2 regions of the Streptomyces sp. NPDC027189 genome follow, and region 1 is predicted to be linked to the other one. Evidence: riboswitches for the same ligand, from Rfam matches in the RefSeq annotation. Region 1 holds a riboswitch; the other holds the start of a gene.
The links. Region 1 has a riboswitch for S-adenosylmethionine ahead of ACZ4RZ_RS10325 (aminotransferase class V-fold PLP-dependent enzyme). Riboswitches for the same ligand answer to the same signal wherever they lie in the genome.
Positions count from the first base shown of each region.

Region 2: linked by a shared signal. The riboswitch ahead of thrC (threonine synthase) and the one ahead of ACZ4RZ_RS10325 (aminotransferase class V-fold PLP-dependent enzyme) in region 1 are both predicted to bind S-adenosylmethionine.

Region 1 covers NZ_JBVHRI010000003.1:540,608-545,015, forward strand. Annotated here, with positions in the region: gene ACZ4RZ_RS10315 (rhomboid family intramembrane serine protease) at 102-833, shown strand; gene ACZ4RZ_RS10320 (Lrp/AsnC family transcriptional regulator) at 830-1,111, shown strand; gene ACZ4RZ_RS10325 (aminotransferase class V-fold PLP-dependent enzyme) at 1,224-2,585, opposite strand; SAM riboswitch class IV at 2,776-2,892, opposite strand; gene trpD (anthranilate phosphoribosyltransferase) at 2,994-4,058, opposite strand; gene qcrB (cytochrome bc1 complex cytochrome b subunit) at 4,199-4,408, opposite strand, start outside.
Region 2 covers NZ_JBVHRI010000018.1:10,827-15,234, reverse strand. Annotated here, with positions in the region: gene ACZ4RZ_RS33770 (alpha,alpha-trehalose-phosphate synthase (UDP-forming)) at 1-993, opposite strand, end outside; gene ACZ4RZ_RS33765 (glucosyl-3-phosphoglycerate synthase) at 1,142-2,086, opposite strand; SAM riboswitch class I at 2,264-2,410, shown strand; gene thrC (threonine synthase) at 2,428-3,723, shown strand; gene ACZ4RZ_RS33755 (MoaD/ThiS family protein) at 3,720-3,995, shown strand.

The DNA of each region.
Region 1 (4,408 bases):
GTGGCTCGTAACCCTACGGCCTGGCGGGTGCCCGACGCTCGGCCGTCCACGGCGGCGAGGCGATCTGTCTGCATGGCACCCGTTACGCCATGCTCTGCACCATGATCAGCAACTGGAGTACGACGGTCGGCAGAGCGATTCGAGGCCACTCGGCGCCGGTGACCTACGGCCTGATCGCCCTGTGCTGCCTGATCTTCGTGATCGGCCCGGCGGCGGGCCTCAATCCGACGTACGGAACCGGGGACGAACTGCTGGTCGCCCAGCGGGCCTACTTCCGGCGCTGGGGCGTGGTGCCCACCGAACTCTTCGACGGCGCGCCCCGCGCGGCGCTCACCCCGGCCACCGCCCTGTTCATCCACGGCAGCTGGCTCCACCTCCTGGGCAACATGCTCTTCTTCTACGTCTTCGGGGCGATGGCCGAGGAACGCATGGGCCACGTGCAGTTCGCCCTCTTCTACATCGGCTGCGGCTATCTCGCGCTGCTCGGCTACGCGGCCGCCAACGCCGAGTCGCCGCAGTCCCTGGTCGGCGCCTCCGGGGCCATCTCCGCGATCCTTGGCGCGTTCCTGTACCTGTTCCCCAAGGCCCGGGTGACCAGTCTCTTCCCGTTTCTCTTCTTCCTGCCGCTGCGCTTTCCCGCCTGGGTGGTGCTGCCGTTCTGGGTGACCCTGCAGTGGCTCGCGGCCGGCCGCGACACATCGGGCCCCGGGGTGGCCTATCTGGCCCATCTGGTGGGCTTCTCGCTGGGGTTCGTCTACGCGTGGGTGAGGTTTGGGCGTACGACTAGAGTGAAGGCCCCAGCGACGGCCCCCGAGGGAGAGAACCAGCTGTGATCACCGCGATCGTCCTCATCAAGACCAGCGTGGACCGGATCCCCGAGATCGCCGAGTCGATCGCCGCGCTGGACAGCGTCAGCGAGGTCTTCTCCGTCACCGGTACGTACGACTTGATCGCGATGGTCCGGGTGAAGGAGCACGAAGACCTGGCGGACGTCATCCCCGGCCGCATCAGCAAGATCCCGGGCGTCGAGGCGACGGACACACACGTGGCGTTCCGTACGTACTCGCAGCACGACCTGGAAGCGGCCTTCGCCATCGGCCTGGACGGCTAGATCGCGCAGTTGCCCGCGGCCCTGAAAAGGGACGCGGGCAACTGCGCGAACGGGGTCTGCGGCGGAGCCCCAGGGACGGGACGACGGGCAGGGGCGGCGGGGGCGAAAACCCTCAGACGGCCGGGACGCAGCGGCCGTCCTCCGTGCGGTACTGCCACTGCGCACCGTCCCGCACCAGTTCCCTCACGGCGCGCACGAAGCGCTCCACGTGCTCGTCGGGCGTCCCCGCCCCGAAGCTGACCCGGATCGCATTGAGGGACTTCTCGCCGGGCGCGGCCTCGGGCGCACCGCACTCGCCCTGAGCCTGGGGATCGCTGCCGAGGAGCGTGCGCACCAGCGGGTGGGCGCAGAAGAGACCGTCGCGCACGCCGATGCCGTACTCGGCGGAGAGCGCGGCGGCGAAGTGCGAGCTGTTCCACCCCTCGACGACGAAGGAGATCACGCCGACGCGCGGGGCGTCGTCGCCGAAGAGGGAGAGGACACGCACCTCGGGCACCTCGGCGAGCCCCGCGCGGACCGTGTCGATCAGGCGCCGCTCACGGGCGACCAGCGTGTCGAACCCGGCCTCGGTCAGCGCCTTGCAGGCCGAGGCGATCGAGTAGGCGCCGATGACGTTCGGAGACCCTGCCTCATGACGGGCGGCACTCTCGTGCCACTCCACGTCCACTCCCCCGTCCTCGCGCCGGGTGACCTTGCGGCTGGCACCGCCGCCGGCCAGGTACGGCTCGGCCTCGCGCAGCCAGTCGGAGCGGCCGGCCAGGACGCCGGACCCGAAGGGCGCGTACAGCTTGTGACCGGAGAAGGCGACCCAGTCGACGTCGAGGTCACGGACGGACACCGGGTGGTGCGGGGCCAGCTGCGCGGCGTCGAGGACGATGCGCGCGCCGTGCGCGTGGGCGGCCGCGGCGAGCTCACGCACCGGCCACAGCTCGCCGGTGACGTTGGACGCGCCCGTGACACAGACCAGCGCCGGACCGTACGGATCCCTGTCCGCGAGCGCGCGCTCCAGGGTCGCGACGGCCTCGCCGGGCGTGCGCGGAGCGTTCAGGTACGTCACCCGGGCGTCCCGCCAGGGCAGCAGCGAGGCGTGGTGCTCGGTCTCGAAGACGAAGACCTGGCAGTCGGCCGGAAGAGTGGCGGCGAGCAGGTTGAGCGAGTCGGTGGTGGAGCGGGTGAAGACGACCTGGTCGCCGTCCCGGCAGTCGAGGAAGTCCGCGACGGTCCTGCGGGCGTTCTCGAAGAGGTCGGTGGACAGCTGCGAGAGGTAGCCGGCGCCGCGGTGGACGCTGCCGTAGTACGGGGCGTACGCGGCGACGTCGTCCCACACCCGCTGCAGGGCCGGCGCGCTGGCGGCGTAGTCGAGGGCGGCGTAGGTGACCTCGCCACCGGTGACGAGCGGGACGGTGACATCCCGGCCCAGAACGGGCAGCGGGGTACAAACGGCCTGGTCGGCGGCAGTGGTGGAGACAGACATGGCGAGCTCCTGTGAGAGGCAGGTGGAATCACCACGCGAGCGGGTACACGGGGGTACGGCTCAGCGCGGGAAAAGGGTGAAAGGGGTGTGCGGAGGCGGGGCTCTACGCCCTATCGCATTCGCTTGCTCACAGAAGGCTCCCTCGAACGACCAGGACCCCTGGGCTGTATCCACTCAAAAGAGGGCGAGGGGTCCGCGCTTGCCGTAGACCTCGCTGCCTACGGCCTGGTCTTCACCCGGGGCACCCCGCCACGGACGGAGGGTTGCCGGACAGTCGGCCGGGGCCTCATGACTGTCGCTCATGACCTGGTACAGCATCTTGCCAGAAGATCTTCGACGCGCAAGGCGCAGTCCAGAATCCGGACTGCGCCCTGCGTCACAGCACGTACGGCCCGCGAGCCGTACGGCTCAGGCGTTGCTGGCCGCCACCCACCGGTCGAGGGTCCTCTTCGCGGCGCCCGAGTCGATGGCGTGCGCCGCCTTCTCCATCCCGGCACGGAGCTGGTCCGGGAGCGGTCCCTCGCCCGGCGACAGGGCCACCAGGGCCGCGGCCGCATTGAGCAGTACCGCGTCCCGTACGGGCCCGGTCTCGCCGTTCAGCAGGCGACGGGCGACGTCCGCGTTGTACGACGCGTCGGCGCCGCGCAGGGCCTCCACCGGGACGAGGTCGATGCCGACGTCGCGCGGGTCGAAGCGCTCCTCGGTCACCTTGCCGTCGCGCACGACCCACACCCGGGAGGTCGATGTGGTCGTCAGCTCGTCGAGGCCGTCGTCGCCGCGGAAGACCAGCGAGGAGTTGCCGCGCTCGGCGAAGACACCCGCCACGATCGGCGCCATGCGCGGATCCGCGACACCCACCGCCTGCGCCCTCACCCGCGCGGGGTTCGTCAGCGGACCGAGGACATTGAACGTCGTCCGGATCCCCAACTGCCCGCGCGCCGCTGCCACGTGACGCAGCGCCGGATGGAACTTCACCGCGAAGCAGAAGGTGATACCGGCCTCCTCGGCCACCTCGACGACCCGCTTCAGGGACAGCTCGAGGTTGACGCCGAGCTTCTCCAGGACGTCCGAGGAGCCGGATGCCGAGGACGCGGCCCGGTTGCCGTGCTTGACGACCTTGGCGCCGGTCCCGGCGACGACGATCGCCGACATGGTGGAGATGTTGACGGTCTTCGCGCCGTCGCCGCCCGTACCGACGATGTCGACGGTCGGCCCCGGCACCTCGATCACATTGGCGTGCTCGTACATCGTCCGGACGAGTCCGGTGATCTCCTCGACGGTCTCGCCCTTGGCCCGCAGCGCCACCACGAACCCGGCGATCTGCGCGTCGGTCGCCTCGCCGCGCAGGATGCGGTCCATCGCCCAGGCGGTGTCGTCCGCGCTCTGGTCACGTCCGTCGAGGAGGCCGTTCAGGACCACGGGCCAGGAACGGCCCGCCGCGATGTCGCCTCCAGCGGGGTTCACAGCGCTCATAAGCCGCTCCTGGGTCCGTCCCGGAAAGGGACTCCTGTAGATGGGAACACCCTATCCAGCCCGGAGGACGGCAAAGAGCCCCCGTCCAGGCAATGGACGGGGGCTCTTGCCGTGGCGATCAATAAGGATCGGTCAGCAGATCAGTGGTGGCCGTGGCCGCTCGTGATCTCCTTGTACTCCTCGACCGTGGGCTTGGGGATCTGGTTGCTCTCCCCGTAGTAGCCCTTGCTGAGCTTGGCGCGCAGCCGCTGCGTGCCCGGCACCTTGCGCTCGACACCGTTCTCGTCGACCGTCGGGCCGATCTCGGCCGGCATGTACTGCTCGTGCGCGGTGAGGGTGTGCAGCGCGTC
Region 2 (4,408 bases), on a different contig from region 1:
CTCCTCGGCGAGACGCTGCACCTCCGCCGTGTAGTCGCGGTACACGGCGAGGTCCTGCCGGGACGGGTACGCGAAGGCGACGTGCACGACGCGTTCGTGCCACGCCGGGTGGTCGTCGAGGAGCCGGCGGTACGCCAGCAGTCCGCGCACGATGTTCTTCGACAGCTCGGTCCGGTCGACCCGCACGATTGTTTTGCGGCCGTCGCCGATCTGCTCCCGCAGGGTGGCCATCCGCTCCTCGACGTCCGCCTCGTGCGAGCGTCGCCGCAGGAAGTCCGCGTCCGCGCCGAGCCCGTGCACACCGACCCGGGTGTCACCGAGCCCGCCGACGAGGTCGGCGGCGCACGCGGTGAACGCGTCCGCCCAGCGCCTGGTGAGGAAGCCGAGCCGGTCCGCGCCCAGCATCCCGCGCAGCACCTGCTCGGCGATGTCGTCCGGCAGCATCCGGAAGTAGTCCACCGGCGCCCACGGTGTGTGCGAGAAGTGCCCGATCCGCAGGTCGGGGCGCAGCTCACGCAGCATCCCGGGCACGAGGGTCAGGTGGTAGTCCTGTACGACCACCACGGCACCCCGGGCCGCCTCGTCGGCCAGCGCCTCGGCGAACGCGCGGTTGTACGCCTCGTACGACGCCCACTGGCGCCGGAACTCCGCGTCGAAGACCGGCTCCAGCGGCGTCTGGTACAGCATGTGGTGGACGAACCACAACACGGAGTTCGCGATGCCGTTGTACGCGGCGGCGTGCACCTCGGCGTCGATGTCCAGCATGCGTACGCCGTCCTCGCCGACCCCGCGCCGCACCGCCTCGCGGTCCCCGTCGCCGAGCGCCGAGCACACCCACAGGGCGCCCGCGTCCGGCCCGATCGCGGACAGGCCCGAGACCAGCCCGCCGCCACCGCGCTTGGCGTGCAGCGAACCGTCCTCGCGCACTTCGTAGGTGACCGGGCCGCGGTTGGAGGCGACCAGGATCCGGTGGGCACCGTGCGTTGAAGCCATGCCACGCGTTGAAGCCATGCCTCGAAACCTAGCCCGGCACCGAAACGCTCAAACGTTCCCCTCGGCTGTATGCAATGCGGTGCCGTTCGTCATCCGCAGGCCGGTGGGGGCTGGTCGCGCAGTTCCCCGCGCCCCTTGGGGGCGCGCTCTACGCGGCCTTCCGTTTCTGGTACTCGGAGATTTCCACCATAGGAGGGCGTTCCTCCGTGTCAACGGAGTGGGTGCGCGGCTCGAAACCGTCCTCCCCCCGCTCGAACTGCGTGAGCGACGGGCGGATCATGTGGCCGCGGGCCAGGCGCAGCTGGGCCGTGCGGTAGATCGCCGCGGCCATGCGGCCCAGCGCCTGTCCGTCCTGGTGACGGTGCTTGCGGACGCCCACGTCGACCTGGGCGAGGGCGTCCAGGCCCACCAGGTGCAGGGCGTCGACGAGCATGCCCAGCTCGACGCCGTATCCGACGGGGAACGGCAGCTGTTCGAGCAGGGAACGGCGGGCCGCGTACTCGCCGCCGAGCGGCTGGACGAAGCCCGCGAGCTGCGGCCAGTGCATGTTCAGCAGGGGGCGGGCCATCAGCTCGGTGACGCGGCCGCCCTGGCCCGCGGCCTGACCCAGGGGACGGTCGTACATCGCCTTGACCAGGTCCACGCCCGGTTCGGTGAGCAGTGGGCCCACGATCCCGGAGACGAAGTCGGACGAGAACTCCTTGAGGTCCGCGTCGATGAAGCAGACGATGTCCCCGCCCGTCACGAGGAGCGACCGCCACAGGACCTCGCCCTTGCCGGGCACGGCCGGGATGCGCGGCAGGATCTCGTCCCGGTGCACGACTCGCGCGCCCGCGGCGGCGGCGACCTCGGAGGTGCGGTCCGTCGAGCCCGAGTCGACGACGACGATCTCGTCGACGAGAGGCACCTGCTCCATCAGATCGTGGCGGATGACCGCGACGATCTCGCCGACGGTCTCCTCCTCGTTGAGCGCGGGCAGCACGACACTGACCGTCGACCCTGTGGTGCGTTTGGCGGCCATGAGCTGGTGGAGCGGGCGATCGGTCACGGACCAGGAGCGTGTGCTCAGCCAGCGCTCGACTTCCTTCAGCACAGTCTGCGGCTCCTCACTGTCTGATCACCCGTTGTCTCACGGTGTGATCCATCTCGCGGTTCGGACGACTATCTCAACTGTCCTGGCCTTCGGTTACAGTCTTGAACAACGCGGATGACCATCGCATTGCGTAGATCGTCGGCGCGCATGGTGATCAATAGTTCAACAACCGAATACCGCTCATCCAGAGGGGCAGAGGGATACGGCCCGTTGAAGCCCCGGCAACCCTCCAGCCGGTCTTGTCACGTTGACGTGGCGAGGCTCCCGGCTAGGGAAGGTGCCAAATCCGTCTCACGGCGAAGTGCGTCGTGAGGAAGATGAGGAGAAAGGGCCTCGCCTCCATGGCTGCGCAGACTGTTGCAAGCACCACCAACACCGTAGACGCCGTTGATCTCGGCCCCGCCGCCGCGCTTTCCTGCCGCGAGTGCGGGCACCGCGTCCCGCTCGGCCCGGTCTTCGCCTGCGAGGAGTGTTTCGGCCCGCTGGAGATCGCGTACGACTTCTCGGCCTACGACACCGAGGAACTCCGCAAGCGTATCGAAGCGGGCCCCGCGAACATCTGGCGCTACGCGCCCCTCCTGCCCGTCCCCGCGGACGTCGCCGAGAAGCCGAACATCAACCCCGGCTGGACCAAGCTCGTCAAGGCCGACAACCTGGCGCGCGAGCTCGGTGTCGACGCCGGCAAGCTCTTCGTCAAGGACGACTCCGGCAACCCGACGCACTCCTTCAAGGACCGCGTCGTAGCCCAGGCCATCGAGGCCGCGCGCGCCTTCAACTTCACCACCCTCTCCTGCTCCTCCACCGGCAACCTCGCCGGCGCGGTCGGCGCCGCCGCCGCCCGTGCCGGCTTCCGCTCCTGCGTGTTCATCCCGCACGACCTGGAGCAGGGCAAGGTCGTGATGGCCGCGATCTACGGCGGCGAGCTCGTCGGCATCGAGGGCAACTACGACGACGTGAACCGCTTCTGCTCCGAGCTGATCGGCGACCCGGCCGGCGAGGGCTGGGGCTTCGTCAACGTCAACCTGCGGCCGTACTACGCGGAGGGCTCCAAGACCCTGGCGTACGAGATCTGTGAGCAGCTCGGCTGGCGACTGCCCGACCAGCTGGTCGTCCCGATCGCCTCCGGCTCCCAGCTCACGAAGATCGACAAGGGGCTGCAGGAGCTGATCAAGCTCGGCCTCGTCGAGGACAAGCCGTACAAGATCTTCGGCGCCCAGGCCGAGGGCTGCTCGCCGGTGTCCGTCGCCTACAAGGCCGGGCACGACGTCGTACGGCCGCAGAAGCCGAACACCATCGCCAAGTCGCTCGCCATCGGCAACCCGGCCGACGGTCCGTACGTCCTCGACATCGCGCGCCGCACGGGCGGTGCGGTGGAGGATGTCAACGACGAGCAGGTCGTCGATGCGATCAAGCTCCTTGCGCGGACCGAGGGCATCTTCGCCGAGACGGCGGGCGGTGTGACCCTCGGCGTCACGAAGAAGCTGATCGAGAACGGCCTCCTCGACCCGACCCTGACCACGGTCGTCCTCAACACCGGCGACGGCCTCAAGACCCTGGACGCGGTGGCCGGCACAGGCCTGACCGCGACCATCCGCCCGAACCTGGACTCCTTCCGAGAGGCTGGCCTCGCATCATGAGCGTCAACGTCCGCATCCCCACCATCCTGCGCACCTACACCGGCGGCCAGGCCGAGGTGACGGCCGAGGGTGGGACCCTCGCCGAGGTCATCGCCGACCTGGAGAAGAACCACACGGGTATCGCCGCGCGCGTTCTGGACGACCAGGGCAAGCTGCGCCGCTTCGTCAACGTCTACGTCAACGACGACGACGTGCGGTTCGAGCAGGGTCTGGAGACGGCGACGCCGGACGGTGCGGGCGTGTCGATCATCCCGGCCGTCGCGGGCGGCTGAACCGTCACCCAGGGTGAGATTGTTACCGTAGGTAACGCTCATCACTAAGAGTTCATCGAATTGCCCCCTCCGTGAGAGAAACGGAGGGGGCAATTCTGCATGGTTGAGCGCGGTAGAGTTGGGGAACCTGCTTCGCCTTTCATGCCGGACGCATATGAGTATCTGCGCGAGACCCGACAAGAAGTAGCCAAAGTGCCCCGCCTTTTTGAGCCGTTTATGGCATTTACGGGGCCCGACTTGCCCTGAATCTTCTCGAATTCTCCGCATATTACCGATCGGCCGTGCCCAGAATTCTCGTCCGATTGACCTGTTGCAGACGGCAGTTGGACAGATACATTCAGCCGCGGTCGACGCGTTCCGGCGCACACCCCCAACCGTTGGGGGGTGAGGTCTGACCCGGATCCGCGAAGTGT